Regions from separate parts of the Paenibacillus sp. FSL F4-0125 genome, predicted to be linked through region 3. Evidence: riboswitches for the same ligand, from Rfam matches in the RefSeq annotation. Region 3 holds a riboswitch; each other region holds the start of a gene.
The links. A riboswitch is a leader RNA that binds a small molecule or an ion and turns the genes downstream of it on or off. The one in region 3 is predicted to bind cyclic di-GMP.
Positions count from the first base shown of each region.

Region 1: linked by a shared signal. The riboswitch ahead of NST74_RS28795 (NPCBM/NEW2 domain-containing protein) and the one ahead of NST74_RS02375 (choice-of-anchor A family protein) in region 3 are both predicted to bind cyclic di-GMP.
Region 2: linked by a shared signal. The riboswitch ahead of NST74_RS03150 (transglutaminase-like domain-containing protein) and the one ahead of NST74_RS02375 (choice-of-anchor A family protein) in region 3 are both predicted to bind cyclic di-GMP.

Region 1 is NZ_JBBOZJ010000001.1:6,461,175-6,471,285, forward strand. Features, by position in the region: gene NST74_RS28785 (response regulator transcription factor) at 1-432, opposite strand, end outside; gene NST74_RS28790 (LemA family protein) at 488-1,042, opposite strand; gene NST74_RS28795 (NPCBM/NEW2 domain-containing protein) at 1,442-7,255, opposite strand; cyclic di-GMP riboswitch class I at 7,511-7,600, opposite strand; gene NST74_RS28800 (hypothetical protein) at 7,758-8,411, opposite strand; gene NST74_RS28805 (EAL domain-containing protein) at 8,440-9,072, opposite strand; gene NST74_RS28810 (hypothetical protein) at 9,014-9,424, opposite strand; gene NST74_RS28815 (helix-turn-helix domain-containing protein) at 9,518-9,790, opposite strand; gene NST74_RS28820 (Crp/Fnr family transcriptional regulator) at 9,800-10,111, opposite strand, start outside.
Region 2 is NZ_JBBOZJ010000001.1:691,751-701,861, forward strand. Features, by position in the region: gene NST74_RS03125 (glycosyltransferase 87 family protein) at 1-840, shown strand, start outside; gene NST74_RS03130 (phospholipid carrier-dependent glycosyltransferase) at 830-2,608, shown strand; gene NST74_RS03135 (glycosyltransferase family 2 protein) at 2,708-3,688, shown strand; gene NST74_RS03140 (GtrA family protein) at 3,678-4,082, shown strand; gene NST74_RS03145 (class D sortase) at 4,117-4,767, shown strand; cyclic di-GMP riboswitch class I at 4,892-4,972, shown strand; cyclic di-GMP riboswitch class I at 5,081-5,161, shown strand; gene NST74_RS03150 (transglutaminase-like domain-containing protein) at 5,175-5,984, shown strand; rRNA gene NST74_RS03155 (16S ribosomal RNA) at 6,396-7,953, shown strand; rRNA gene NST74_RS03160 (23S ribosomal RNA) at 8,213-10,111, shown strand, end outside.
Region 3 is NZ_JBBOZJ010000001.1:526,467-536,577, reverse strand. Features, by position in the region: gene NST74_RS02400 (ATP-binding cassette domain-containing protein) at 1-559, opposite strand, end outside; gene NST74_RS02395 (ATP-binding cassette domain-containing protein) at 550-1,404, opposite strand; gene NST74_RS02390 (Gx transporter family protein) at 1,434-1,991, opposite strand; gene NST74_RS02385 (NusG domain II-containing protein) at 1,975-2,364, opposite strand; gene NST74_RS02380 (alpha/beta hydrolase) at 3,095-4,030, opposite strand; gene NST74_RS02375 (choice-of-anchor A family protein) at 4,202-6,304, opposite strand; cyclic di-GMP riboswitch class I at 6,415-6,505, opposite strand; gene NST74_RS02370 (hypothetical protein) at 6,997-7,389, shown strand; gene NST74_RS02365 (undecaprenyl-diphosphate phosphatase) at 7,747-8,550, opposite strand; gene NST74_RS02360 (hypothetical protein) at 9,208-10,053, opposite strand.

The DNA of each region.
Region 1 (10,111 bases), 5.9 Mb from region 3:
CAATTCATCCGTCGGACTGCCGCCGCTAATACGCATCTTTTCTTCCATTAAGCCAGGATCGTAATACTTTCGCCCTTTGTGCACCAACTGGATAGCAAAGAGTAATTCCTCCGGCAATGCCTCTTTTAGGACATATCCATCAACCGGTACTTCTTCAGCCCTCAAAAAATCCTCTCTGCTCGCAGAGGAAGTCAACAGAATGAACTTACTGACAATGCCGCGGGCACGTGCTGTCTTGATGACATCCAATCCCGATTCATCAACAAGCTTAAGATCAATGAGAACAATATCTGGCTTTGTCGCTTCAATCACATCAAATGCTTCTTGACCATTTGTAGCTTCACCAGCAAATTGCACATCTGGCTGCATTGAAATGACAGATGCCAGCCCTCTTCTAACTAAAGAATGATCATCTACAATAACAATTTTCATAGATACGCCTCCCTCTAAACCTCATGACATTCTTAATTCTCCGTATCAAATCTACTTAGGATACCGTCCAATTAACGTCTGCTCGTTTGGCCCCTTCCATCTTGAGCAAGATTTCCGGCTTAAATCCAATAGCCCCTGCAAGTAAAAGCGTAGGAAGGGTACTTATCATCGTGTTATAGCTTGTCACATTTTCGTTATAGATACGTCTGCTGGCAGATAGGTTTTCCTCTAAGATATAGATCCTTTGTTGCAATTTGATAAACGGATCGCTAGCCTTAAGCTCTGGATAATAGTCTGCCTGAACATTGATCGAGTGAATATACTTTTCCATTTCCACATATCTAATCAGCTTCTCAACCGGAAGATGATCAGCACTTAAACCAGCACGCATTCTATGTACAAGCGCCAATGTTTCGTGTTCATGTTTAGCATAAGAAATAACCATCTTCGCAACTTCTGTTAATGCTTCAACCCGATTTTGTAAATAACCTTCTATGGTAGCAAAAGATTCTCTCACACGATTACGCCTGCTTAACAATCGAGTGTACGCAGCCATTAAATAAGCCCCGATTATAACAACGATGGTCAATCCGATTCCTAACATCTGCATCACCTCTAATATATTTGATTGAATGGGCTGGAAGAGTTGGACCATCGGATTCATTATAATTAAAAGACATGTTCGGTTATAGTGAGTGTTGTCATCACTTCTGTCATATTACAAAATGGATAAATTTATGATATAAGGATTTAAAAGGGGTTTCCAAACCTTGCCCACACCACTTTTGCCACAAAGCAGAGCAGAAGCACTCAGCAATAGATGAAACATCTGTCCAGGCATCTACCAAATAAAAGCGGCGTACAATTAGATAACCACAAGAAGAAACGGTTATTGTAGAAATATAAGGATACTAAATAGCGTGAAACCTATACATTTTTATATTTCAAAAAAAAGGCGAATCATGGTTGAACACACCACAATTCGCCTGTTTTCTTTTGCCTATGGGATTTATTTGTTATCAATAAAAGAAATCAATTGCACAAGATTACCTGCAACTTGGTAAGTTAACCCCAACATGTAAGTTCCCTTCTCCTCGTTCGATAGGTCTATAGTGAACTCATCCGGATTAGCTGCCCATTCATTCACATCTAACATGATTTCTTTAAATGTTCCAGTGTTTCTGACACCAGCCGAACTAGGGATCACTTTGCTGCCATCAATCCCTTTCACCGGATTGATAAATTGAACTACAGGTCCCTTTAATTGTCCTACCTCTACCATTTGAGGATCGGCCAATAAGCTCGTAAGTTTAGTTAGTCCTTGTAGCGGGGAGAAATCCGTGATTTCATTTCCAGTGATATCTAGCGTCTCAAGATTCTTAGCATACTGTAGACCTTCCAAAGATCTGGCTCTTCTGGTTTCACTGGTTAACGTCGTAAGGTTATACATGTCACCTAGCGTTAGTTCTCCAGATACGCCTAATGTGGTCTTGATCGAAGTACTTAGATAAGGATCTGCAATAGTAATGACTTGCGTGAGGTCTATTTCGGTCAGACCTTCTATTGCTAGTTGTAACGCCGCTACTGCTGCATCTACTTCACTTTGTGTGACAGCAGGATTAGCCAAAGCCGCTTCTGCACCCGTGAGGCTGGCCGTAAATACCGCTAAACTCTCAGCCGTGAAGCCTTCTAGAGAGATTGCTTCAGCCGCTGCAATCGCTTGTTCCAGATCTCCAGTGAACAGGTGATCTCCATTCGCGAAATGTAGTTTGGTTTCCCCCCATGTGGCATGGTCAGATCCGTTTCCATTTCCGCCGTCCGTAACGACTAATTTCAGCTCCTTGGCTCCGTTAATATCCAACTCGATGAATTTCTGCGGATCTCTGGAGCTCATGACACCACTATCGAATTTCTTCTCTCCATCCACAAATACTTCAAAGCCCACCGAACCGACAGAACCGTACATTTGTCGATCCACACCCACATAGGAAGTGAAGTAGTCCGCGTTCTTATCGCTTAGATCGTATACAATCGTCGAGTTAGAGTGCGCTCCAATCCCTCTTTCGTAGGACACGATTTGATTGCCCTCGCCTGTTAATCTCAGTGCATTGGCACTAATTGATTTATCCTTCAAAGGTGCAGTATAGCTGTTCTGAGTAGAATTCCAATCATAATCCGTCAGATACGTAAAGTCCGTCATGTCTACTACGGCTATTGTTCTAGTCTTGGTAGTCGTATTTCCATCACTATCGGTTACTGTGTAAATGATCGGATACTTTCCAGCTCTATTGAATTTAACTTGATCTTCACCCGTAACCTTTACTTGAGCCGTCAAGTCACCATCTTCTGAATCCGTTGCCGAATAATCTGCACTTACTGCTATTTCCTGCCCTACTTTAGTGGATACAGATTTAGCTATGGTAAGCTCAGGCGTACTATTCAGAATCATAAACTTCGCATCCGCGAAATCGCCGTGATCTGAAGCATTCCCGTTACCTGCATTATCTAACACCAATTTCAATTCACTTACACCCTTTACAGGGATTCGAGCTAATTTAGCTTCCGAGCCAAATTTCATCAGTCCGCTATTATACACTTCTACCCCATCAGCGAAGATTTTGAAGATCACACTAGAGTTGCTTTGCTCTGGGATATTTCGATCAACCCCTACATACGTTTCAAAATATTCGAAATTAGCACCCGCCAGATTATACACGATTTCAGAGTTAGCATGCGTTCCTAAGCCCTTCGCAAACTCTTTGGTTACGCCATTTACAAGTAGCTTAATCGGATTGTTAGTACTTGCCTTATCCTTACGAACTACATTATAATCCGTTCTTGCCGACTGCCAAGCTGTATCACTCAGGTATTTACTAGCGCTGTACACAACAATTGTTCTAGTCTTTACAGCTGTATTCCCATCCCGATCTGTAACTGACAGTTCGACGTTGTAGGTGCCTGTTTTGCTTGAAGTAAACCCGTTCGGTTTTACTTCAACCGCTCCAATCAAGTTACCATCTTCCGTATCAAAGGCAGTCACATCGGTCAAAACATTAAATTCACTGTTCAACTTCACGAAAGTTGTCTCTTCCGGCACTGTGATAATCGGTTTGCTTGAAGTATTCGTAAACTTTGCATCCGCCCATACCGTATGATCTGAAGCATTACCGTCTGTAGCATCTGTGGTAACCAGCTTCACTTCGCGCGCGTCTGTCACTGGTATTTTCACGAATCCATGCTCCGTTCCTGCCCGGAAAACATCGCTCGCGAATTTCTTCTCACCATCTACATACACTTCAAAGGTTGCAGAAGATGGCTTTCCTTTCATCGCTTGATCGATTCCGATATAGCTTTCAAAGAAGTCATATCCTTTGCCCTCAATATCATAAACAACTTCAGAGTTGGCATGAACACCAATTCCTTTGGCATAAGTCGCAGCTAGCCCTTGTCGAACAAGGGCGATGATTCCACCAGAAACGGCTTTATCTTTCTTTAATTCACCCCAACCAACAACGACTGATTTGGCATTAAGATCTGAGATATAAGCATAGTCACTCGTTACCGTAACCTGTGTAGTTTTAGTTTCTGTAACCCCTTCGTTCTTCACTTCATATACAACTTCGTAGTCACCTTTTTGTGTTACATCAACGGTATTTGATTTCAAGGTGACATCAGCAGTAATATCATTCCCTTGATAGTTAGCCGCTTTTACATAGTTCATCGGGTCAAAGGCTTGATTAAGCTTTAATGTAAGTTGATCTTCAACAGACAGGGCTGGCTTGAAGGCTTTAACCTGCACTGGTTTCAATGCGTTCAGCTTCTTATCATAACCAACAATCTTGTACGTATAATTGACGCTGCTATCTACGTTCGTGTCCACGAACTGGTCAGTCCCGGTAAAACCAACCAACACATCATTTCGATACACCTCATAACCTAAGAAATCTTTCTTCAGATCCTTATTCATACTAAAGCTTAATGTGTTCGATTTAGCTGTAGCGTTAGGTGTGATATTAACCTTTATGGCAACATTCTTATCTGCTATTCCTGTGCCCTCATAATGAACCACCGAGTTATTTAAATACCATAGCTTTTTCGGTGCTGGATATTTAGCCAGCTTCTCTTTCGTTTCTGGATTCACAGTGAAGCCATGTCTGGCAAAATAGCTGCTTAAATCCATTCCCAGCACTTCGGAGGAGAACTCTACTAAATACTGTTGCTTGGAATTGTCACCGTTAGGAAGGGATACCTTTCGCTCGCGGTACAGCTTGGTCAGTTCGGTCCAGTAACCCGGGTGCGCCAATTCCAACTGCCAGTAGGCACCGAGCTGTGCAAATAAGCCCTGCTGATTCATAACCACTTTATTTTCTTCGAGGACATATTTATAAATATCACTCTCAAAAGGAATACGAGTATCCATCGAATCCGCATAGACTGACATCAACATAGACACCATATTATTAGTTACTTCACCATATTCCCGTTCACCCATAGCCAAGCGATGCCCAATTTCATGATTCAATCCCCAACCAGGATAGACTTTGTTAAAATCACCTAACATCGTCGCTACGGTCCCAATTTGTATCCCAGTATGATCTCCCGCGGCATACATTGCACCATAAGGCTGCATCAATCGAATATTTTCACGAATTAGCTTGGCATCATGAATCTCGCTGCTGCCATCCAAGCCATAGAAGTCAAAGATCGTCTTCATCCAAGTATCATAGCCGGTTACGGTATTCAGTGGATTGTTTTCTTGTGTAATAAACTTGTTATACGCTTCTGTAGCCGTTCCTGTAAAAATAACATGATCGCTGACCATTTCTACTACATCAATAAGTTTGCGATCTTGGACATTCGGATGTGCTGCCTTATCTTCATCTAATTTTTGTTTGTAGGTGGTTAGGAAGGCTTTGAATTGTTCTGGATCTGTGGTCTTTGTCATCATAGGGATCTTCGTAAGCCCCTCGAACCGGATCAAAGGTGCTTTTCCTTGTTCCTCAGCTGTATATGGATTGACGATATACACTGTACCGCCCTTAGTCACATCATGTGCATAATAACTATTCGTCGCGAACTCAGGAACGGTTATAGTGTTTTTACCAGGACGTAATTGCACGCTTCTAGCCCAAACATTCCAAGCCGCCTCTTGTTGCGAAAATACTATTGCAGGCAATTTATCAGTAGAAGCTACATCTACATAAACATTGATCGTATCTCCAGGCATTGCAACGAGTCCCGTAGGTTGGTTGTTCGTACCGAAACCAATTCTCAGGTTTTGCTGTGCATGCTTTTTCATATCTCCACGCTGTTCAGCCTCAATAATGGTGCCTTCGGTTTGAACTTCACCATTTACTAGCTTCTTAGCCAAATCCAATGAGTCTTTAAGGATTGGATAGAGCGGATGTACTTTTGCCGCTTCTTCTAATTCATTGATTGCATTGGCGCTATTATAAGCAGGAATAACCGCACTCATCGTTCCATCTGTGAAAATACCATTCACAGCTTCGCTTATTTTATCCTCTGTATAAAATCTAAATTCAGCCGCAAAAGGTCTGTTAATATTGGCTTTTGTGAACTTGAATTTCAATCTTTTAAACTTCGCAGGCTCGAATTTAAACTCCAGAAAGTCGTTCGTACTAGTCGCGGTTCCGCTAGATACGAGCTGAAAGGTCTCTCCCTTACTCGTCTCTGATGCATAGATTTCAAAAGCTTCTGGGAACCCTTTGCGATTATCTCTAGCCAGGAAAGCCACTCTGTCTAATACTTTGGCCTGTGCTAATTCAAACACGACTTCATTCGTGAAGCTGTCGTCATTATTTTTGTTCGTTTCCCAATGTGTATTCGGCAGATCATCGAGCATGTATTCCGGTTTCGTACCTGGGTAGCTTCCACCATTCACCGTTACTTTTGATACGTTTGAGTTTGGCATTCTGTAAGCTTCGCTATAGGCATTTTCATATGCTGTGCCATACCCCTTTAACTTCGAAACCTTAGCTGCCGTTGCCTCTACTTGATGGTTCTCCAGAAGCACCTTTGCATTCTCTATATCTGCTTGAAACTGCGTGTACAGTGGATGTAACTGCACTTCTTGTTCTAAAGCTGTTAACTTCTCTACCGTATTAAATGCTGCACTAATTTGACTCAAGGTATCATCTGTAAATAAATTTTTCATCTTTGCCGATACGACATCTTCTTTGTAAAAAGAAAACTCAGCCGCACTCGCCCAATCCTGGTTAGCTTTTTTGTAGACAAATTTAAGTCTCTTGAAAGCTGTAGGTGCAAACTCAATCTCCACAACATCTCCTGCTCCGCCTTTATATTCTCCAGAGGATATTAGTGTAAAATCGCCTGCATCCGTAGTTGAGCCATAAATATCAAATTCCTGAGCAAACCCCTTACCCTTTGCACCGGATTGTCTTGCAGCGTATACAATTCTATTTAATTCCGTGGACTCATTAAAAACAAAGACAACCTCATTCGTAAACGTTGAGCTATTCGGTTTGCCCGTTTCCCAATGCGTACTCATATCGCCATCAATAGCCTTAGCTATTGGTGAACCTGAGTAGTTGCCACCGTTATTCGTGATGGATTTAATATTTGCAGGATTCATTTTAAAAACATCGTTATAAGCGCTAAGGATAGCCTTTCCATACAGATCAAACGGAATAACTGACGCACTGCTTAATAGCTCAGCTTTGCTTTGTACTACGCTGTTCACTACACTTACCTTGCTTACATCACTTGCTAAAGCATAACCTGCCTCGCTCGAAAAACTGGCTATCATGGCTGCCGATGTAGCGATTGCAATCATTTTTTTCATCTTTTCTACCCCCAGATGTAATATGAATCTCTTCTGTACCCAAAAATGGGCACAAAAAAAACTACCCCAAAAGAGTAGCTTGATTGCGTATAAAGTCCATAAAAATTAAGACTTAATTTTTATTAAACTTTAACAAGCATAAACGCCTCGACGCCCTTCTAAGGACGATACGCGTTTAAGCGAGAAATATAAGACATTAAGTATAGGTGTATAACTTATACTCACTTATATTTTAACAAAAAGCGTAATACACTCTTTGGCAGCTGGCTGACAATAGTTATTATAATAACCTTAGTCCCTATAGCTTTGCGTCCCTACATTTCCATAGGTTTGCCTATGAAGTTTCGAATACATTACAAAGAGTAACATAACGCTACATCTGATCGCATGATTAATTGGTATGAAATCCGAATAGGTAATTGCAATTAGTTTTTCTGTTCTGATAGATATTTTTTATTAACTATCCCAGACTATGAATGATACTTTAGAACTGCTTAGCCGCTTAATCTCCTAGCCCAAACAAACGCCGGAACCAATTCCACACATCACCCGTGATCGGAATTAACCCGAAGCCATGCTCTCCAACAGCGATTACACCATATGCCCATTGTCCAATAGCTATCACACCTCCAGCGATTCGCCCTATGGCTATCGCCCCAAACGCTGTATCGCCTATGGCTATCGCTCCCAATGCTTTTTCGGCTATCGCGATCGCTCCCACAGCCACTCCTGCAATCGCAATTGCTCCCGCAGCGAAGCCAAGCCAACTAAGTGCTATCGCTCCGAGCGCTAACCACATCCCCAGTGATATAGCACCTACGGATAGTACACCGACGCTTATTGCACCTATGGATATCAAGCCTATAGCTACATCTCCAATAGCAATTAAACCAACAGCCGTCTTCACTTGTGGCTTGCTTCCGTAACCATACCCCTGACCTGAGTATCGACCCAAATTGCTGCGGATACTTACCACCGGAAATGATGGAGACGGCCATTGATAATCAATTTCCCGTCCACCTAACCCTCTAGAATCCGCCCAGCGCGTGATGTACTTATGCCATTTCATATCCATCCCGTCCCCCTTCTCAATTACCTTAATTATACAACCCCGGGGTTTGCCTGTACTCAGACTCTGACCTGAAATCCATCTCATCCTCTAGACGGAGATATGCTCCTTAGGATCACTGTTTGGGAATAGGATCAGGCTTTCCAAATAAATAGCCCTGAAACAACTGATAACCACTCTGCTTGAGCCATTCAAAGTCCTCTCTAAACTCCACACCTTCTGCTAAAGGAACGGATTGGATTTCTAAAGCTTTTTCTAAAAATTGTTTAGCTATTTTCTGTTTGTTCAGATCGCTGGACACACCCTGAACATATTTCATATCCAGCTTCATGTAATGGGGTTTAAGCTCCCATAACATCTCGATCGTGCTGAAGCCCTCGCCAACATCATCTAGAGCGTATTCAAATCCCCGATCCTTGTAATATGTCAAAATAGCTTTCAAGTGAGCGAGATCATCCACTTTCTCCGTCTCAACAACTTCAAAGACAAAAAGAGAGGGATCGACGCCTAATTGATTGGCCAGTTCAACGGTTGATCTTAAGCAGAACTCTGGCGCGTAGATCGACGTTGGGATAAAATTAATAAATGTTTTTTTATTTAAGGGTGCAGCATATTTTACAGCAGTCATTCTACATAACCGGTCTAAAGCATATAAACGCCCACGATTCCGTGCCGCCGCAAAAATCTCATTAGGATAGATAAGGGACCCATCTTCTTTTTTTAAATCTGGATAGGAGCTCGTATGCAAAAATCTCTTCCCGTACGTTCACAATCGGTTGGAAGTGACAAGTAACTAAGCCCTTAGTTATAACCTCATCAATCCACTCCATATTAAGTACAGTGGGTAATTCGGATAGAGGTCTCCATGTTTGGTCATCTATACGGAATTCAAACTGCTCCGACTCCATATGGTCATTACAGAAATCTAGAAAATCCCGCACCCCAGCCTCCTTAATCGTAATCACATTTTCTTCTACCTTATGTATCGTATTACTTCTACTCAAGTGATGAATAACCTCAGGTAAAATCCTTAGATTATGCTCACCATGAGCCTTGATTTCAAAATTCAGCTCTCTTACTACACAATGATTACATGCCACATTCATAACCCCTTTAATAATCAATTCTCTGAAAAAGATCCCGGAAGTGCTCTTCTCAATCGAAATCCGTATACTCTAGTAAATACTTCGGGTCTAACACGGTGATCTGCTGATGTTGAATATCAATAATCTTTTGCTCCTGCAGATCTTAAGCACAAGGGTAGCCGTCTCCCTTAACGTTCCGATCATATCCGCGAACTGCTGATGGGTCAATCGAAGATCAATCCTCTGCTTGCCTTGCTCCTCTATTCCGAATCTTTGGTATAGTCTTCTTAGTGTAAAGACCGCACGCGCTCTCGCATCATGAAATTTCATTTCATGTAATAGCCGATTCGATAAAAATATTCGGTCCATTTGCAGCAGCATCAATTGCTCCTAAATCAACGGGTAGCTGGTAAGCATCTGCTCAAATGGCTCACGTTTAATCTCAAATAATACTGTATCATTCATATCCACCGCAGACAGCACTCTTATATTGGAGGGATGGATCACTTCCAGATCACCAAAGAAATCGCCTTTTCCAAAAAGATCTACGGTATGCTCTTTCCCCTTCGTAGTGGCGTACACCCTAATAATTCCCGAGTAGATAATGTAGGCATGATCCCCTGGATCTGATTCTGCAAACACCGGGGTACCTTTGGAATAGGCCTTATATGTGAACAGTCTTGAGACCGCCTCAATCTCCTT
Region 2 (10,111 bases), 170 kb from region 3:
AACAAAAAGTTTGTTCAATCCGCGATTATGTTTGCATTAGCAACTTTAATTAAACCACAAGCGTTAATCTTTACACCGGTATTGATGTTTGCTTTCTATCATCACCGCGCTTGGAAGCAGCTTGGATTTGGAGCTTTGTACGGATTAGGGATATTCGGATTGCTCGCGGCACCATTTTTCTGGAATAACGGTGGTTTAGTTGGCCTTATTAATCTGTATAAGAGTACTTTATCTTCCTATCCTTATTCTTCAGTGAATGCATTTAACCTATATGCACTGACTGACCCCATGTGGTCATCCCTTGACCTAACCTGGCTGGGCATCACTTACCGTGTATGGGGCTTCATATTTATTTTAGTGGCAGTGGCTGTAGCAGCGTTTTTCTCCTTTAAAAAGGATCGCTTAGATCTATCCAAATCCTATTTTATCGGTATGGCGCTCATTGTAGTGGTTTTTGTGCTTGGCACCAAAATGCATGAACGTTATATGTTCCCTGCTGTTATTCTCTGTATGTTCACTTATATAGCAAGTCGGGATCGCCGTTTTTTATCCTTATTCCTTGGATTCAGCTTAACGCAGTATATCAATGTAGCTTATACGTTGACCCATCTAAATGCAGGTGTAAACCCAGGTGCAGATGGAATCGTACTGGTCACGTCTATAGCTAACCTAACCTTACTTCTATACATGCTCTACATCGGTTACGATGTGTATGTTCGCGGGGGAGTGCAACCTCTTCCAGCACCACCAACTCTTGAAGAAAAATACGAAGAAGATCTTAAAATCGTCAAGCAAATAAAACCGCAACAGAGAGGAGGGAGATTGAACGATGAAGTTTAAGCGTATAGATTGGATATGTATACTTGCTATTACTGCCGTTTACGCGGCGATTGCTTTATACAATCTTGGATCTACTAAATCTCCGGAAACATTGTGGGAGCCGGCTGCTAGCGGTGAAAGCTTCTATGTAGATCTAGGACAGAGTAAACAATTGGAACGTGTGAATATATTCGGTGGCGTAGGTACCGGTAAGTTTAAGCTTGAATTCAGTGAAACTCCTGATGTCTGGAGCAATCCTCTAGATGTAAATGAGGACGTTGGAAATGTCTTCATCTGGAAAAGCCAACCTCTGAACGTTGCAGCAAGATACGTGAAGTTTACCGTCACCTCTCCGGGCTTCACTTTAAATGAAATGGCCTTTTATGAGCAGGGGGGAGAAAGAGTCCCTCTTCCCATTGCCGGTGTAACACCGGATGCTAATGCAGTCGCTAAAAGAGGAGAGCTTGCCAATCTTTTTGATGAGCAGTCAATCATCCCAGAATATTCCAACTTTATGAACAGCACTTATTTTGATGAGATCTACCATGCACGGACAGCTTATGAATATACACATGGGATTGTGCCTTACGAAAACACGCATCCACCACTCGGCAAACTGTTGATCGCAGTAGGGATGGAATTGTTCGGAGTCAATCCATTCGGTTGGCGTATTATTGGAACATTGTTCGGGATTGCCATGCTGCCTCTCATTTATGTGATGGCACTGCGTCTGTTTAAAAAGAGTAAATACGCAGCACTTGCGGCAGGATTGTTCGCACTGGACTTCATGCATTTTACGCAAACAAGAATCTCTACAATCGATGTATACGGAGTATTCTTCATCATGCTGATGTTTTATTTCATGCAGCGGTATTACACTATGAATTTCTTCAGGCAACCACTAAGAAAAACTTTGATTCCGTTATTCTGGTCAGGTTTATTCTTCGGAATTGGTGTGGCCTCCAAGTGGATTGTACTGTACGGAGGAGCCGGACTGGCGATTATGCTAGCTATCTCGCTTTTCGAGCGTTACAGAGAATACCAAGCTTCGGGGCGGTTGCTCGCGGAAGGGAAGATCAAAGACAAGGAACTCTTAGGTACCTGTCGTGAAGCTGTAAATTCGTTCTGGAAGAATACCATCATTACTTTAGCTAGTTGTGTTGCATTCTTCGTAATCATTCCGGTCATTATTTATAGTTTATCTTTTGTTCCGGGTTTATCTGCATCTGCAGAGGGCTTTACTATTAAAGGTTTGATTGATTCTCAAAAGAATATGTACAACTACCACAGTCAGCTTGTAGCTACACATCCTTTTGCATCCTCCTGGTGGCAATGGCCGTTTATGAAGAGACCTGTCTGGTTCTTCAGTGGCAGTGAAGGATTGCCGGAAGGTCAGGTCAGAAGTATAGTGACTATGGGGAATCCGCTTATCTGGTGGACGGGTATTTTTGCAATGCTAGCAACGCTGTGGATTACGCTGAAACGCAAAGATAAAAACCTGTATATGATCTGGATCGCCTTTTTCTCACAATATGTTCCGTGGATGCTTGTCCCGAGAGAAACCTTTATCTACCATTATTTTGCTATGGTACCTTTTATGATTCTTGGTATTGTATATATAATGAAGTTACTAGATAGTAAATTTCCTGAGGCTCGTTACGTTCGTTATGCTTATGTGGCTGTTGCGTTACTGCTCTTTGTCGCGTTCTACCCAGTCCTATCAGGGATGCAGGTTAGCGGTGATTACGTGAAGAACATGCTGCGTTGGTTCCCTTCTTGGGTTTTCTAAGCTTTAAAAAAGAATCTATAACAATAAGTTTATGCTTACAGCGTTATTAGGAAGAATAGGAAGATGTAACGCTCCATAAAGCTTGTAGGAGGAATAAAGGTGAAAGCCAGATATAGTGTAATTGTACCCATGTTCAATGAGGAGCAAGTAATTAGCGTTACTTACGAACGTTTGAAAAAAGTAATGGACGAATGCGGCGATACTTATGAGCTAGTCTTCGTTAATGACGGAAGTCGTGATCGTTCAGCCCAAATGATTCGGGAGATCAGTGATCGAGATGAATGCGTCAAGCTAATTGACTTCTCGCGTAATTTCGGACATCAGGTAGCGATTACAGCTGGCATGGACTATGCAGAAGGTCAAGCGGTCGTTGTTATTGACGCTGACCTTCAAGATCCGCCTGAGGTCATTTTGCAAATGATCGAGAAGTGGAAAGAGGGCTATGATGTTGTGTATGCGAAGCGGCTGAAGCGCCGTGGGGAGACGATGTTCAAGAAGGTAACGGCGAAGCTGTTTTACCGGCTGCTCAGCAGCATGACAAGTGTGGACATTCCTACGGATACAGGCGATTTCCGTCTTATTGATCGTAAAGTATGTGACGTCTTACGGGGGCTCAAGGAGAAAAATCGGTATGTCAGAGGTTTGGTAAGCTGGGTCGGCTTTAAGCAGACGATGGTGGAGTATGAGCGGGAAGAACGTTATGCAGGTGAAACCAAGTATCCGCTCAAGAAAATGATTCGTTTTGCGCTAGATGGTATCACTTCCTTTTCCCATAAACCACTTAAGATTGCTACGTATGTTGGATTTTTTCTATCCTTTTCTAGCTTTCTCTATTTATTCTTCGTCTTATTTCAAAGAATCTTCTTCACATCATGGACGGTTCCAGGTTGGGCTTCCATTGTAGGCGTCAATTTGCTCTTTAATGGTATCGTTCTGATGCTGTTAGGTGTAATCGGAGAGTATATTGGACGGATTTATGACGAGTCTAAGGATAGACCGCTATATATTGTAAGTGAGACTAAAGGATATCCTAACGAGGAACAAGTGGATCGACGGAAGGACTACAATAATGTCAGATAAGAACTTACGCGCTGCATTTATACAGTTTCTTAAATTTAATGCCGTAGGTTTGGTGAATACCCTAATTGATTTCGTAATCTTCACATTACTGAACTCACTTGGAATGGTATATGCGTTGGCACAGGTGATTTCTTATAGTGCAGGGACAGCGAACAGCTTTATTTTGAATAAAAAAGTTACCTTCAAGGATCACAATCGTGGCAGTAAAGAGGGCTTTGATAAGGCTCAGTTGCTGAAGTTTATCATACTGAATCTGGTAGTGCTCGGAATATCGCTGTTGCTAATGCATCTGTTGACTGACAAACTAGGCATTCAAGTGTTGATCTCTAAGGTATTAGTAACGTTTGTGACGGTGATCATTAACTTCTTCGGAAGTCGTAAATGGGTTTTCTAAAGTGCAGTAGAACCAATCCACGGAGGTGAAAATCATGCGTAAATTCTCGTATGTGCTCATACTGGCTGGGATCCTTATCATGCTTTATCCAAAAGCTAACGAATGGTATAACGACTGGCAGCAGGAGAAGCTATTAGAAACGGCTGAACTGAGCACCATCGAAAGCACTCCACCACCTGATCTGAAGAGTAGATATGCCGAGGTCACTCAGCTACTAGCAGAGGAATCCGTTCTAGATGCACAGGCACAGCCTCAAGAAACAGAAAAGCCAGAACCGGAGATTGAAGTGGGCGGCAAAGTTATCGCATTAATAGAGATTGCTAAGATTGATCTGAAGCTGCCAGTATTAGAAGGAGCAACAAAAGCAAATATGAAGCATGCTGCGGCCCATATGAAAGAAACGGCCCCGCTTGGAGAAATCGGGAACGCCGCAATAGCTGCTCATAGAGCTAGAACTACGGGCAGATTGTTTAACAGATTGAATGAAGTTGTGGTTGGGGATGTAATCACGGTAAAAACGAGCGATCAGGTATATAATTACGAGGTTTATGATATTTCTGTTGTACTTCCCAGTGATGTGTCTGTTCTTGACGGGAATAACAAGGATAAGATTCTTACTCTAATTACGTGTGACCCACTAGTAGATCCTACACATCGTTTGATTGTTCATGCTAAGCTTACCTAATAGTAGATGAGAAATGACAAGAGAACTGAAATACAGAGAGATAACTATAAAATAATAGCAAAACTAGCAATTTTGTTCTTGTTTACGAGGATAAATATGGTAGTATAAGACTATAAAAGCTAAACACGATAAACGGCAAACCTATCGAAAGGTAGGGACGCAAAGCTAAAGGGCCTTCCCGAAAGGATGGCAGCCAGTTACCGAATGAAGAGGCTTTTTTTGTTTTTATAAAATATATAAGAATCTTAGATTCATATTTCTACTTGGACTGATTCTGTTAATTTGTCTAGTGAAATTAGAACAGATAGAGCTTATACGATAACGGCAAACCTATCGAAAGGTAGGGACGCAAAGCTAAAGGGCCTTCCCGAAAGGATGGCAGCCAGCTACCGAAAGGAGTTTTATCCGTGAAAAAGGTTTATTTTATGATGGTGGCGCTGTTCGTGCTGATTACTTCGGTTCCAGTAAGCACAGCTCAAGCTGCAAGTCCAGATTCAAACTGGTTGAATACATCCAAATTAGCTCAAGGTGTAATCGGTATTAACTACGATATTCCAAAAGATAAAAGAGTTAAGCTGATGATCACAAAAGATAACAGTAGCTATACATACAATTTATATGCTTCTGGACAAGCTGAGGACTTCCCTTTGCAACAAGGGAATGGGACTTATAAAGTTTCTGTTCTTGAGAATACAACAGGTAATAAATATAAGGCTCTCTATTCTGAAGTAGTAGATTTAACTATGAACGACTCAAATTCCGTATATTTGGGCTCCGTACAGAATGTGAAATGGAGTTCTTCTGATAAAGCAATCGTTAAGGCTAAAGAGCTTACAAAAGGTAAAACAACAGATGAAGAAAAAGTTAAGGCAATTTATAACTATGTAGTTGCTAATGTACAATATGATTATTCTCTTGCTAATAACGTAACAACAGATTACATTCCGAACATTAACAACACTTTGAATACTAAAAAAGGAATCTGCTATGACTATGCTTCTCTTTTTGCCGCAATGCTGCGTAGTGTAGATGTGCCTGCTAAATTGGTGATGGGGAATACTAGCTACGTTACGCAATACCATGCATGGAATGAAGTATTGATGGATGGGAAATGGGTTACTATTGATACCACGGTAGATGCATCGGCAGCGAAGAGTAAGAAGAATACGGATTTTATTAAGGCTTCAAGTAAGTATACTGCAGCAAAATACTATTAATTTGAAACGCTAGAATCATAACTCTATTAAATAAACAACCAGCTTAATTATTAAGCTGGTTGTTTATTTTTCTATTAGGGGTTGCTTTTCTATGAGTAGATAGGTTATTATAGTTAAGCGTTGTTAGACAGCGTACAGGCAATGTTTGAGAGAGTTATATAAACGGCTTTCGAAAAAAAGCTTGCATTACTGAGAACAACATGATATATTATAAGAGTTGCTGCTGAGACATTAAACGGCGCCAACGAGAACTTGATCTTTGAAAACTGAACAACGAGTGAGTAGGAAATCACGAAAGTGAAATCCAAAACTGATGAGTTTCACAGCGTATCTTACGCTTTTGGGATTTCATCGTGAGAATTAATTTTCTCGTCAGATGTTTCAAAATGAGCATATCGCTCTTTTCAATACTAATTGGAGAGTTTGATCCTGGCTCAGGACGAACGCTGGCGGCGTGCCTAATACATGCAAGTCGAGCGGAGTTATTTTGAAAGCTTGCTTTCAAAATAACTTAGCGGCGGACGGGTGAGTAACACGTAGGCAACCTGCCCCTTAGACTGGGATAACTACCGGAAACGGTAGCTAATACCGGATAATTTCTTTTTTCTCCTGAAGGAAGAATGAAAGACGGAGCAATCTGTCACTGAGGGATGGGCCTGCGGCGCATTAGCTAGTTGGTGGGGTAACGGCCCACCAAGGCGACGATGCGTAGCCGACCTGAGAGGGTGAACGGCCACACTGGGACTGAGACACGGCCCAGACTCCTACGGGAGGCAGCAGTAGGGAATCTTCCGCAATGGACGAAAGTCTGACGGAGCAACGCCGCGTGAGTGATGAAGGTTTTCGGATCGTAAAGCTCTGTTGCCAGGGAAGAACGTCCGGTAGAGTAACTGCTACCGGAGTGACGGTACCTGAGAAGAAAGCCCCGGCTAACTACGTGCCAGCAGCCGCGGTAATACGTAGGGGGCAAGCGTTGTCCGGAATTATTGGGCGTAAAGCGCGCGCAGGCGGTCATTTAAGTCTGGTGTTTAAACCTTGGGCTCAACCTAAGGTCGCACTGGAAACTGGGTGACTTGAGTACAGAAGAGGAAAGTGGAATTCCACGTGTAGCGGTGAAATGCGTAGATATGTGGAGGAACACCAGTGGCGAAGGCGACTTTCTGGGCTGTAACTGACGCTGAGGCGCGAAAGCGTGGGGAGCAAACAGGATTAGATACCCTGGTAGTCCACGCCGTAAACGATGAGTGCTAGGTGTTAGGGGTTTCGATACCCTTGGTGCCGAAGTTAACACAGTAAGCACTCCGCCTGGGGAGTACGGTCGCAAGACTGAAACTCAAAGGAATTGACGGGGACCCGCACAAGCAGTGGAGTATGTGGTTTAATTCGAAGCAACGCGAAGAACCTTACCAGGTCTTGACATCCCTCTGAATCTGCTAGAGATAGCAGCGGCCTTCGGGACAGAGGAGACAGGTGGTGCATGGTTGTCGTCAGCTCGTGTCGTGAGATGTTGGGTTAAGTCCCGCAACGAGCGCAACCCTTAACTTTAGTTGCCAGCAAGTAATGTTGGGCACTCTAGAGTGACTGCCGGTGACAAACCGGAGGAAGGTGGGGATGACGTCAAATCATCATGCCCCTTATGACCTGGGCTACACACGTACTACAATGGCCGGTACAACGGGAAGCGAAGCCGCGAGGTGGAGCCAATCCCATCAAAGCCGGTCTCAGTTCGGATTGCAGGCTGCAACTCGCCTGCATGAAGTCGGAATTGCTAGTAATCGCGGATCAGCATGCCGCGGTGAATACGTTCCCGGGTCTTGTACACACCGCCCGTCACACCACGAGAGTTTACAACACCCGAAGTCGGTGGGGTAACCCGCAAGGGAGCCAGCCGCCGAAGGTGGGGTAGATGATTGGGGTGAAGTCGTAACAAGGTAGCCGTATCGGAAGGTGCGGCTGGATCACCTCCTTTCTATGGAGAATCGTCTTCGGAAGTGGAGACATTCAAATCGGAAGTTAAACTTCCAAATCTCAGGTTTAGGCCTGTTACTCACTCGTTGCTCAGTTTTGAGAGTTTAAGCTCTCAAGTAAGACTTGATCCTTGAAAACTGGATACCGAAACGAATTTGCGTTTTAGAACATCTTTTAGCAACTTGTGCAAACAAGTAAATGTTATTAGTGAGATGATTCCAAGAGAGATATCGTATGATATTTTCCTGCGGAAAAATCAAGGTTAAGCTAATAAGAGCACACGGAGGATGCCTAGGCGCCAGGAGCCGACGAAGGACGTGGCGAACAACGAAACTGCCTCGGGGAGCTGTAAGCAAGCTTTGATCCGGGGGTGTCCGAATGGGGAAACCCAGCTGTGGTAATTCGCAGTTACTCATACCTGAATACATAGGGTATGTAGAGGCAGACCAGGGGAACTGAAACATCTAAGTACCCTGAGGAAGAGAAAACAATAGTGATTCCGTCAGTAGCGGCGAGCGAACGCGGAACAGCCTAAACCTAAGAGCTTGCTCTTAGGGGTTGTGGGACGTCTCACATGGAGTTACAAAGGAATATGGTAGGTGAAGAGGTCTGGAAAGGCCCGCGATAGAGGTAAAAGCCCTGTAACCTAAACTGTGTTCTCTCCGAGACGGATCCCGAGTAGTGCGGGGCACGTGAAACCCCGTATGAATCCAGCAGGACCATCTGCTAAGGCTAAATACTACCTGGCGACCGATAGTGAAACAGTACCGTGAGGGAAAGGTGAAAAGCACCCCGGAAGGGGAGTGAAATAGAACCTGAAACCGTGTGCTTACAAAAAGTCAGAGCCCTATTTATGGGTGATGGCGTGCCTTTTGTAGAATGAACCGGCGAGTTACGTTTAACATGCAAGGTTAAGTCGAGAAGACGGAGCCGCAGCGAAAGCGAGTCTGAATAGGGCGAATGAGTATGTGGACGTAGACCCGAAACCGTGTGATCTACCCCTGTCCAGGGTGAAGGTGCGGTAACACGCACTGGAGGCCCGAACCCACGCACGTTGAAAAGTGCGGGGATGAGGTGGGGGTAGCGGAGAAATTCCAATCGAACTCGGAGATAGCTGGTTCTCCCCGAAATAGCTTTAGGGCTAGCCTCGGTATAAGAGTAGTGGAGGTAGAGCACTGATTGGGTGCGGGGTCCGCAAGGATTACCAAGCTCAGTCAAACTCCGAATGCCATATACTTATTGCCGGGAGTCAGACAGTGAGTGCTAAGATCCATTGTCAAAAGGGAAACAGCCCAGACCATCAGCTAAGGTCCCCAAGTGTGTGTTAAGTGGGAAAGGATGTGGAGTTGCACAGACAACCAGGATGTTGGCTTAGAAGCAGCCACCATTGAAAGAGTGCGTAATAGCTCACTGGTCGAGTGACTCTGCGCCGAAAATGTAACGGGGCTAAACACACCACCGAAGCTATGGCTAGATACGTATGTATCTGGGGTAGGGGAGCGTTGTATGTGGGTTGAAGGTGTACCGTAAGGAGCGCTGGACAGCATACAAGTGAGAATGCCGGTATGAGTAACGAAAAGATCAGTGAGAATCTGATCCGCCGAAAGCCCAAGGTTTCCTGAGGAAGGCTCGTCCGCTCAGGGTAAGTCGGGACCTAAGGCGAGGCCGAAAGGCGTAGTCGAAGGACAACAGTTTGAAATTACTGTACCACCGTAATCCGCTATGAGCGATGGGGTGACGCAGGAGGGTAGTGACGCGGACTGATGGATATGTCCGTCTAAGCAGTGAGGCTGATGTGTAGGCAAATCCGCACATCGTTAAGGCTGGGCTGTGATGGGGAGCGAAAATTGTAGTAGCGAAGGTCATGATCTCACACTGCCAAGAAAAGCCTCTAGCCAGGAGAAGGTGCCCGTACCGCAAACCGACACAGGTAGGCGAGAAGAGAATTCTAAGGCGCGCGGAAGAACTCTCGTTAAGGAACTCGGCAAAATGACCCCGTAACTTCGGGAGAAGGGGTGCCCCGGTAGTGTGAATAGCACGAGGGGGCCGCAGTGAAAAGGCCCAAGCGACTGTTTAGCAAAAACACAGGTCTGTGCGAAGCCGCAAGGCGAAGTATACGGGCTGACGCCTGCCCGGTGCTGGAAGGTTAAGGGGAGTGG
Region 3 (10,111 bases):
AGCGGATTAGCTCTGCACGGCTGATGGGATCAAGCGTAGCCGTAGGTTCATCCAAAACGATGACCTCTGGGTCCATAGCTAGCACGGATGCAATAGCCGCCTTACGCATTTGTCCACCGCTCAATTTAAAAGGATTCCGCTCTAGCAGCGCCAGATCCAGACCCATATCCAGCATGGCCTGTCTTGCACGTGCCTTGGCCTCTTCGAGGCTCATGCCGAAGTTAAGAGGTCCGAAGATGAGGTCCTTTTCGACCGTATCTTCAAACATTTGCTGCTCTGGAAATTGAAATACCAAACCGACTCTACGGCGCAGCGGCATTAGCTTAGGTGATTTTTCACCCGCCTGAATGGTTACATCGAGTACTTTTACCGTACCTTCCGTTGGTTTCAGTATCCCGTTAAACAACTGCAGCAGCGTCGATTTACCAGAGCCTGTCGCCCCAGCAATACCAACCATAGAGCCTAGTGGAACACTGAGGTTAATGTCGCGGAGCGCCGTCAGCTTCCATAGGCTTCGGTCAGCATAGGAGTAACTTACTTGCTGTAATTCTATGGCCATAACGTGTCTATAAGCTCCTTTTCACTGGCGGGAACATCCACATGAATGCCTTGATTCTGCAGCTCACGTGCAAGACGCCAAGGGTACGGCTCGCACAGATGGCATTTTTGCAGAAGCTCCTCGTTCCGGAATAGCTCCGCCGGTGTAACATCAGCAGCCAGACCACCTCCATGCAATGCAAGCACCCGATCCGATGCCAGAATCTCATCTGCATCATGCGTAATCATAAGGATCGTATACTTTCCTTCCGCTCTCATATCCTGCAAAATGCCAAGAAGATCATTTCTGCTACCCTCATCCAACATAGAAGAGGCCTCGTCAAAAATGACGATGCCTGGTTCCATAGCCAGAATGGAGGCGATAGCGACACGCTGCTTCTGACCTCCAGACAGCTCACTCGGGTGTTTGGACAACAGATGATTTATTCCCAGCCTCGTCGTATATGAGTGCAGCCGTTCAGCCATCTCTGTGTACGACAAACAAAGCCCTTCCAGGCCGAATAAGATATCTTCCTCTACAGTGGCTCCAATAAACTGATTATCTGGATTTTGGAACACCATACCGATGCATTGCCGAATGCTGCCGATCGTTTCCTCACTCAGCTGCATACCACTAACCACAATTTCGCCAACACTCTTAGGCAGCAATGCATTTAGTAGCTTAACTAGCGTTGACTTCCCGCAGCCATTAGGACCAACCAAGCTAACCCATTGTCCCTGTGAAATAGATAACGTTATATTTTGAAGAATCGGATGCTCAGGATCGTAACCAAACGATACCTCATCCAGAGAGATGATAGCTTGTCCTTCTCCCTCTAATTCTTGACCTGCAAATGATTCATTCATGTTAGTCATCCTTCCGCTGATGTGACTAATCAGTCCAAAAACTCTTCAAACAACGATATTTTTGACAATGAAGCCACCAAATAACGGACTGCATAGCCCACGGCAATTCCTGTTACTACTCCAGTGATCAGCAGCATGGGAAGATAATAAAAAATACTAAGGGATGAGAATACCATTGAAGCTGCCAGCAGCTGACCGATATTATGTGCAATCCCACCAGCTATACTAATTCCGATCAAACTTATACTCTTACCTTTGCCACTAATCAGCATTAATACGAACATTACAACAAAGCTAAACAACGAGCCAAATAAACTGAACAGCAGGCTTGAAAAAGTACCTAGCAGAAAAGCGGTAAGCAGTGTCTTAAGGATGACAAGCAGGAATGCGTCCCGTCCACGTAAAAAGTAAATACAAGTCAAAATCATGATGTTGGCTAATCCTAGCTTAGCACCCGGTACCAGTCCCATTCCTGACAATGGAATCTGTGCCTCTATTAGACTAAGCACTACCGCCACTGCGGCGAAAATCGCAATAATTACCGTTCTTTTTAAAGCTGTTGCAGATTCACTACTGGACATAGGCATCTATATCATCCTCCCCCGACGCACTCGTGATTTCCACTAATACTCTATGCGGTAGACAGACAATCGTCTGTTTGGGCAGGGTAATAAAACCGAAACCTAGGCACACTTGATCCGGGCAGTCAGCATCATACATTTCAATCCCGTAATCATGCACCTTCAAGATGTTATAACCACGGTCGGTACGGACCTCAATGGTTTGTTCTTCTTTTGTAAGCTTTACCGTTTTAAATAACTCGCCGTCCACTGTCACATTGGCTACGAGATTTTTACCGGACCCACCTTTATCATCATTGTCCGAAAACCATCTCGGTACGAGAAAAGCGAGCGCAGCAATTAACACGATGGAAATCAACCACACATCTGCGCGTTTCATAAAAATCTCCCTTATTTTTTAATTAAAATCCAGACTTATTAATTATAACGGTCTACCCTCAATCCTTCAATCAATGTTGGGGTTTAATGTAAGTTTTAGAGAGCAGTTCACAAAATAGGCACGCAAAATAGCCCCCGTAGTCCCATTCCCTCTGGCTTACTAGCTTTTCCGAATTAATCCGCAAATAATCCGGCATAAGTTATATTCGAATCAAACGCTCTATCTTGCTCTACTTGTTCTCCTCCTAAATCAAACTACCCTTATCTTGGAATTGATTATTATATTTGCCTTTTAAACAATACTGTGTTATATTTATATCGTATTTGTTTTTCGATATATTGAATATCCCCATCAAGAAGATGTCAGGCCGACTCTTTTACACATCGGCATTTTGGACACAGAGGCTTTATGTTTTCTTGCAGAAACTTTCCTTTTTATGAGACTAAATTCGAAATATAGCATTCCGATTCACACTGGCGCGGTCAATGGAGCCGCAAGGGCAAAAGAGAGGTAGGGCTTTTGTCGTATTGGAAGGATTATTCTCGCCACACGGCTGCTGGAAATAACAAGGAATTAAGACACCCGTTACTCACGAACGGCGGGGGATGAATATAACGAAAAAGCATGGCTGTACGAACCTTACATAAGGACTCATGCCATGTGTGGAAAAATATAGGCGCCCGATAACCGCTACCTAGCGGATATCGGGCGCTGTCTACGTTCAGGGCATCTAATTTACATATTGATTCACAAAAGCTGTTACTACGTTTATATACCCCGTCTTATCCATATCATATGCTAATCCATGCCCTGCTTGCGGCACTACGAACTTCTCTTTAGGACTCTGACATGCCTCATACAATTCATTCATCATGCTATATGGTACAAAATTATCGGCATCCCCATGAATAAAAAGAATCGGCACCTTCGCCTTCCGCACCTGTTTCAAAGCAGACGCTTCACTAAAACCATACCCTGCTTTCAAACGAGTAATTAGACTCGCACTTTGAATAAAAGGGAAACTTGGCAAGCGATACATGCGCCGTAGTTGGTAGGCTAATTGTGCTTTAACTGAGCTGTAAGCGCAGTCCGAGACAATAGCTTTGACCTGCGGTGGGAGATTTTCACCTGAGGTCATTAGCACGGTAGCACCACCCATGGAGACCCCATGAAGCACAACTTGAGCACTGGGCCCAGTCTTTTCTATTATATATTCAATCCACTGCAAATAATCCTTGCGCTCATGCCATCCAAAACCAATATAATTCCCAGCGCTTTCCCCATGTCCCCTGGCATCGGGAATCAGGATATTAAAGCCCAGTCGCTCGTAATAGATTTTGGCGTACGCTCCCATATCCTTCCCTTTTCCAGAATAACCGTGAGCTAGAATCGCCGTACGACCTTCAGCACGATCTGAAAGGAGCCAGTACCCTCTTAGTTGTAGCCCGTCCTCAGATGTAATCTCCATATTCTCAAAGCTCTGACTGGAGATCCAATCCTTCCCCTCCCCCCAAGAAGCCCCGGCAACCGGGGGATCAACCTTCAAATCACGATTATTACTCAGGAATTCCTTCGGTGCTCGTTTAATAGCAATTCCATAAAAGAAAAAGCCCGCAAAGATCAGAGCCCCTATGACGATGATCGCACTAATGAAGAACCATACCAATTCATCTTCCCCGTCCCTTCTTCATATCCGTTGTAAATCAGTATAGCATCTGCTTAGATTACTCCAAAATATAACAATCATTACAAAATAAAGCCGCTATCGGAATAAGTCCCGAAAGCGGCTCTTTTCTGTTCTGGGTATACCTTGTGTTCTCGTCACAATTACCATTTATTATTTCTTGTTGGAGAATCTATTTCTCATTAGCAATCCAATAAGTGCAAAACCTAGACCAGCTACATAATAAGGGACTGGACTTGATTCTCCCGTTTTCGGAAGTTCATCCACAGGTGGATTACCTAGCGGGATTGTATCATCCACCACGGCGATATCCTCTGGTGACGGTGTTGGCGTTACCTCCGTTACTGATCCTAATGGGATCTCGTCATCATCAACAAGTACCTCTGTGCTACCCGACGGTGTTGGTGTTGGTACTGGTACTGGTACTGGCGTCGATGAAGCTACAGGTCCAAGTGGCACAGGGTCATCATTAACGACGATAATGCCAATTACGGAGGATGGCGTTGGTGTTGGGAATACCGGAGCCACCGGTGACGGAGTCGGTGTTGGTGTTACCTCAGACGACGGAGTCGGCGTTGGTGTTGCTTCAGACGACGGAGTCGGCGTTGGTGTTGCTTCAGACGACGGAGTCGGTGTTGGTGTTGCTTCAGACGACGGAGTCGGCGTTGGTGTCGCTTCAGACGACGGAGTCGGCGTTGGTGTCGCTTCAGACGACGGAGTCGGTGTTGGTGTTGCTTCAGACGACGGAGTCGGCGTTGGTGTCGGTGTCACGTCCGGCGTTGGTGTTGGCGTCACAGTCGGCGTTGGTGTTGGCGTCACGTCCGGCGTTGGTGTTGGCGTCACGTCCGGCGTTGGTGTTGGCGTCACAGTCGGCGTTGGTGTTGGCGTCACAGTCGGCGTTGGTGTTGGCGTCACGTCCGGCGTTGGTGTTGGCGTCACAGTCGGTGTTGGTGTTGGCGTCACGTCCGGCGTTGGTGTTGGCGTCACAGTCGGTGTTGGTGTTGGCGTCACAGTCGGCGTTGGTGTGTGTGTTGGTTTTGGTGTGTGCGTTGGTTTTGGTGTGTGCGTTGGTTTCGGCGTTGGTGTTGGTTTCGGCGTTGGTGTTGGCTTCGGCGTTGGTGTTGGCTTCGGCGTTGGTGTTGGCTTCGGCGTTGGTGTTGGCTTCGGCGTTGGTGTTGGCTTCGGCGTTGGTGTTGGCTTCGGCGTTGGTGTCACGGTCGGTGTCGGCGTCACACTCGGCGTTGGTGTCACGCACGGCGTCGGTGTTGGCGTCACAGCCGGCGTCGGCGTTGGCGTCACGGTCGGTGTTGGCGTCACAGTCGGCGTCGGTGTTGGCGTCACAGTCGGCGTCGGTGTTGGCGTCACGGTCGGCGTCGGTGTTGGTGTCACAGTCGGCGTCGGTGTCGGAGGTGGTTCCTCCCCTTCATATGGATACCAATGCATCTGTACCCCACCAGCAAATCCCTTTGCAATCAGTGTCCCATGCAGTTCACCAGAATTATAAGTTACTTTCGCATGCGGAGCTAGGATAGTTCCTTCTATCGTTAAACTTCCTATGTTTACAGTGCTAGCTTCATAAAAATTAAATAATACCTTGTTAAGGCTGCCTCCCCATATTTGAAAACTTGGAATTTCAACTGAACTTCCGCTAACGTTAACGATAACTGTGGCGTTATTTGCAATATTAAACTGTAAGCCATTGGCATTAGCGAAATCGGCAGCACTTAGATTAAGAACGTTAAATGATTCCGGAGCATCAATTGTTATTTTCCCATATTCCTTTTTGAAAGTTCCAACTGTAGCAAGTGAAGAGAATTCATTAGAACGTCCGATAAGAAATTGCTCTTCAGCATCAAAATCAATAGGCGTTCCTTTTCTCGCTGGTTCTTTAAGATCTACACCGTTGCTGGAAAAAACACCACCATAAACGGATGCTCCATGAATAGTACCATTAGTAAAAGTAATGTCATTACCAGCAATAAGGACATCTCCACCTGGATTATCCTTGGATACGCCGTAATTCTGCAAAGTAATGTTACCTTTGGCGGCAAGGCGCCCATGAACCTGATCATTAGATTGTTTGAAATCCCCAAAAATAAAAGTATTAAAATTCCCTGCAATACCTAACACAGGTGTAGGAGTATAGGGAGGTACCTCCCCTGCTGCATTTACCAAATGCCCTCCGGAAAGCCCATTACCTACCATTAAAGTCCCCGCTAATACTAGTGAGAGTATCGGTTTTATTCTTCTTTTCAAAAAGCACACCTCCTAAATCTATCATTTATATCTAATCAAAATAATTACCAGAAACTCTAAAAGACCTAACAACAAAAAAGACCGCCAAAAAAGAAGTAGAATTCCCTTCTCATGGCAGTCGGACGGTCATAGTGTCCTTAAGACACTTTAGACTCCTGGACTTTGCGTCCCACCCTTTCGGACGGTTTGCTATTATCATGATTATATATGTATAGCTTTTGCAAAATAGAACCGGCAGCTTAAGCATCCTATTAAATAATCGTCTATGACTTTTAATACTTTCGAACTAATAATAGTTTAGCGCTCCGCCCCCACAAATGTCAATCAATTCCTTTTAATAATCATACAGATTAACCAGCACAAAAAAAGCACCTAAAGGCGCTTCACGCAAAAGTTTTTATTCAATTTTAAAGTAACTGTATATAGCCTAATATCGATATCCATAATGGAATACTAAAAATCAAACCAAATACCAATCCACGGCGGAGACTTCCTTCCTCTCTCATCCTAATTCTCCTTTTCATAAGCCTAAACCATTAATTTTTATTATTACAATTTTAATATATTTTATTCTTTCTATTTTCGTTGTGAATTTAATCACATTGGACTGGCTGTTTAGAAATACCATTGATTATTTTTGGGATATCGGGGTAGAATACGAATATACGTTCCCATTAGAGGTGATGAGATTCATGCATAGAGCTGAAAGCAGAGACAACATGCTGGTGAAATCTTATTTATTGCTTCCGATGATTTTATCAGCTTTCGAACGGGACTCCGCCATTTTATCTACACATTTACGAACGCCCGCCCCCTATCTGGAGGTTCTTGGAACCGCCGCGGCAGTAGCTACAGCAGATCTAAGAGATGTTCGTTCGGAAATGAGAAAACGGGGAATCAAGGTATATGAGCAGAACAGGCTCAACACAGGGATAGAAGCCAAATTTATATGTCGCGGATACCATGAACGAATGCTGCTGTTAAACGACATCGTTGCTGCACAAGCTGCTATTCATATGCGCAGATATCTCGGGCTGGATATTTCATCTTTTAAGAGCTATGAAGGGCAGTATCAGATTAAGTAAAGCCGCGTAAGGAGTTACGCCCCTCCCCCCCATTTCCATTAGCGAACAAAAAAATAGGCCTTACCATGGGAGTTGGCAAGACCTAAGAGATTTATACCACAAAACACTGGGGGGTGTTTGGTGTCTTCAATATATACCCCTAACCTGAAAATAAGATGATGCTCACATGAAAATCACATTAAAAACTTCAATTCGTCATTCAGGTTAGACGATAGTCACCGAAATCATATTCGTTACCTTCTACCCATTCCCTTAGGTCCACCTCAGACGTAACCTCATAACACCCCGTGAGCTGGCCTGTCGCAATAATAGCCCCTGTCGGTAAATTATTCGGGCTTAACAAGCAAATAAAACTAATTACTGTATGACGATTAAATAGAAGAGAGCTGCTAAAACAAACCGGTATAGAGCAAACCATTCCAATCGAAGTCGCTTAATCAGTTTGATGAACGTCACTACTGCAATCATTGCCACAAGAAAGGATGTCGCAAAGCCAATTAACATTAGAAGCAAATCATCAGAACTCAGCAAATCACGACTATCGTACAAATCTAACAAGCTTGCACCAAACATTACAGGTACAGAAATAAGGAATGTAAAATCTGCAGCGGCTTTTTGGCTAGTGCCAAACAACAGGCCGCCTGAAATCGTCGAACCTGATCTCGAAAATCCCGGCCATAACGCCAAGCATTGGAACAGACCAATTCCGAAAGCTTGTTTATAATTAATACCATCAATAGTATCAGCGGTTTCAGTTCGCCTATTCCGCGCTGCAATGATCATCAATACGCCACCAACAACTAGCCCGATCAAGACGGGGATTGGACCGAATAATTGGCTTTTTATGGTGTCCTTGAAGAGAAGATATAAGAGTAATGCTGGTAACATAGCCAAAACCATATGAATGACATTTAATCCTTTGCTTTTGGAAAAATCCATTCTAATCATATTAGCCCCAATCTCCAAATACCTTTTCCAGTAAAGAATTAGAACAGCCATCACTGCACCCAACTGTATAACAATTTTAAAAGTTATTGCAGCGTCTCCCTCAAAGCTAAGCAAATTTCCTGCTAAAATAAGATGTCCAGTAGATGATACTGGTAAAAATTCAGTTAAGCCCTCTATTATGCCAAGTATTATTGCTTTAATTACATCAGTCATCAGTGGATAGTCCCCTTTCGGAAATAAGATCATTTAATTTCCAGTATAAGGGAGACACGTACACTTACCCATCGATTAACATAACGATATTCAATACAGAATGACATAATTGTCACAATGAATTATTTCAGTCTTAAGTAACGGCTTATTAAACTATTATTTCCCGTTAGCATAACAACGGAATCAAAAAGTAAATTCAGACTGGATCAAAAGACCAGGCCCGCGTCCTCGATGATCCGATTCGATTAGGGTGTGCGTCTTATCAGACACTAGGTCTGTGCAAATGATGTCAAATCTTGTGGTGTAAGCACCTGGGGGACTTATGGTCTCACTCAATTCATTTCATAGATTCATTTAATAAATCACCATCCTGATCGTTACAAATTTTACCAGAATTGATTTTAGCATTTGGACCAACAACCGCATAAGGGAAATTTAAGTAATGGGAAATGAATCTAATATTTTCTCCAGGTTTTAGACTGATCTATATAAAAGCAATGGCAGTCCAAGACTTAGTAAATAAAGTCTAAGACTGCCTTTTTGTCATTGAATTAACGTTTTCCGTTAGTTGAATGAGTTGTAATACGTTTAGTGTGCTGTCTTTAACAGCAGGTTTTAAGGCCAACCTTTCGTAAAGGATGGCCTTTGTTCAATCTCTTATATTACGCCGTATGCAGATAACCTACAAATGGCCTCTATAGTCACTCGACCACGCCATTCCAATTCTGAAGCAGGCCCAGGAGCTTCCCAGCTAATAGGCCACCCGCCATCTGGCATTTGTTGTTTCGCAAGAACTTCAAGGTGATTGTCAATCTGGCTTTGGGTAAACAATGGTCGGCTTATTGATCCTGGTGTACGTGCGAAATGAAGAGGCGTTAGTCCGTAAGCATCTGAAGAAGCATCTAGTTTGAAAAAATTAGCATGCGGAAGAACTCTTGCGATAACATCTAGCAGATTTTCTGCCATTACCTTGTTGGGTATGTATTCCGCCAATCTGACTGCGCATAAAAGAGCATGGGCTTCAAGTGGAGGTTCCTGTAAAAACATTTCACAACAAGTTTCTGTTGCTAAAGAAAGCCACCCATGTTCGACTTCCTGGTAATGAAGAAGACCACAAATCTCGGCTGTAGGGTTAAGACCCGGTGATATTGTTGAATGCATCCAATGACTTGCAAGTGGTGACTGATTAGCTGACTTCAGAAAAAATGGGACTAGGCCTTTCTTGTCCGACACGGATAAAAGATAGTTACATACAGATGTTGCAAATTCTAAGTTCCGATACTCCGCCTCTTCTAATGCTCCAAGGCCAAAAGAGGTCAAAAGCGGTTGGCTTTCCGGACAACGAAGGTCAGGTTCTAAAGCATGGCCGAGACCGCCATCAGAATTTTGATAGGCACGTACAACATTACCGACCAAAGTAGGATGAGCACCTTCAAAGAGAACTTCAAATAGTCGACGTTCCAATAAACGGGCATGTGTAAGTAAGAAAGAACGTGCTGTCACTAAGATTTCAGACATATGCGCTCTACCCCCATTCAAATAGAATTTAAAACTAATAACC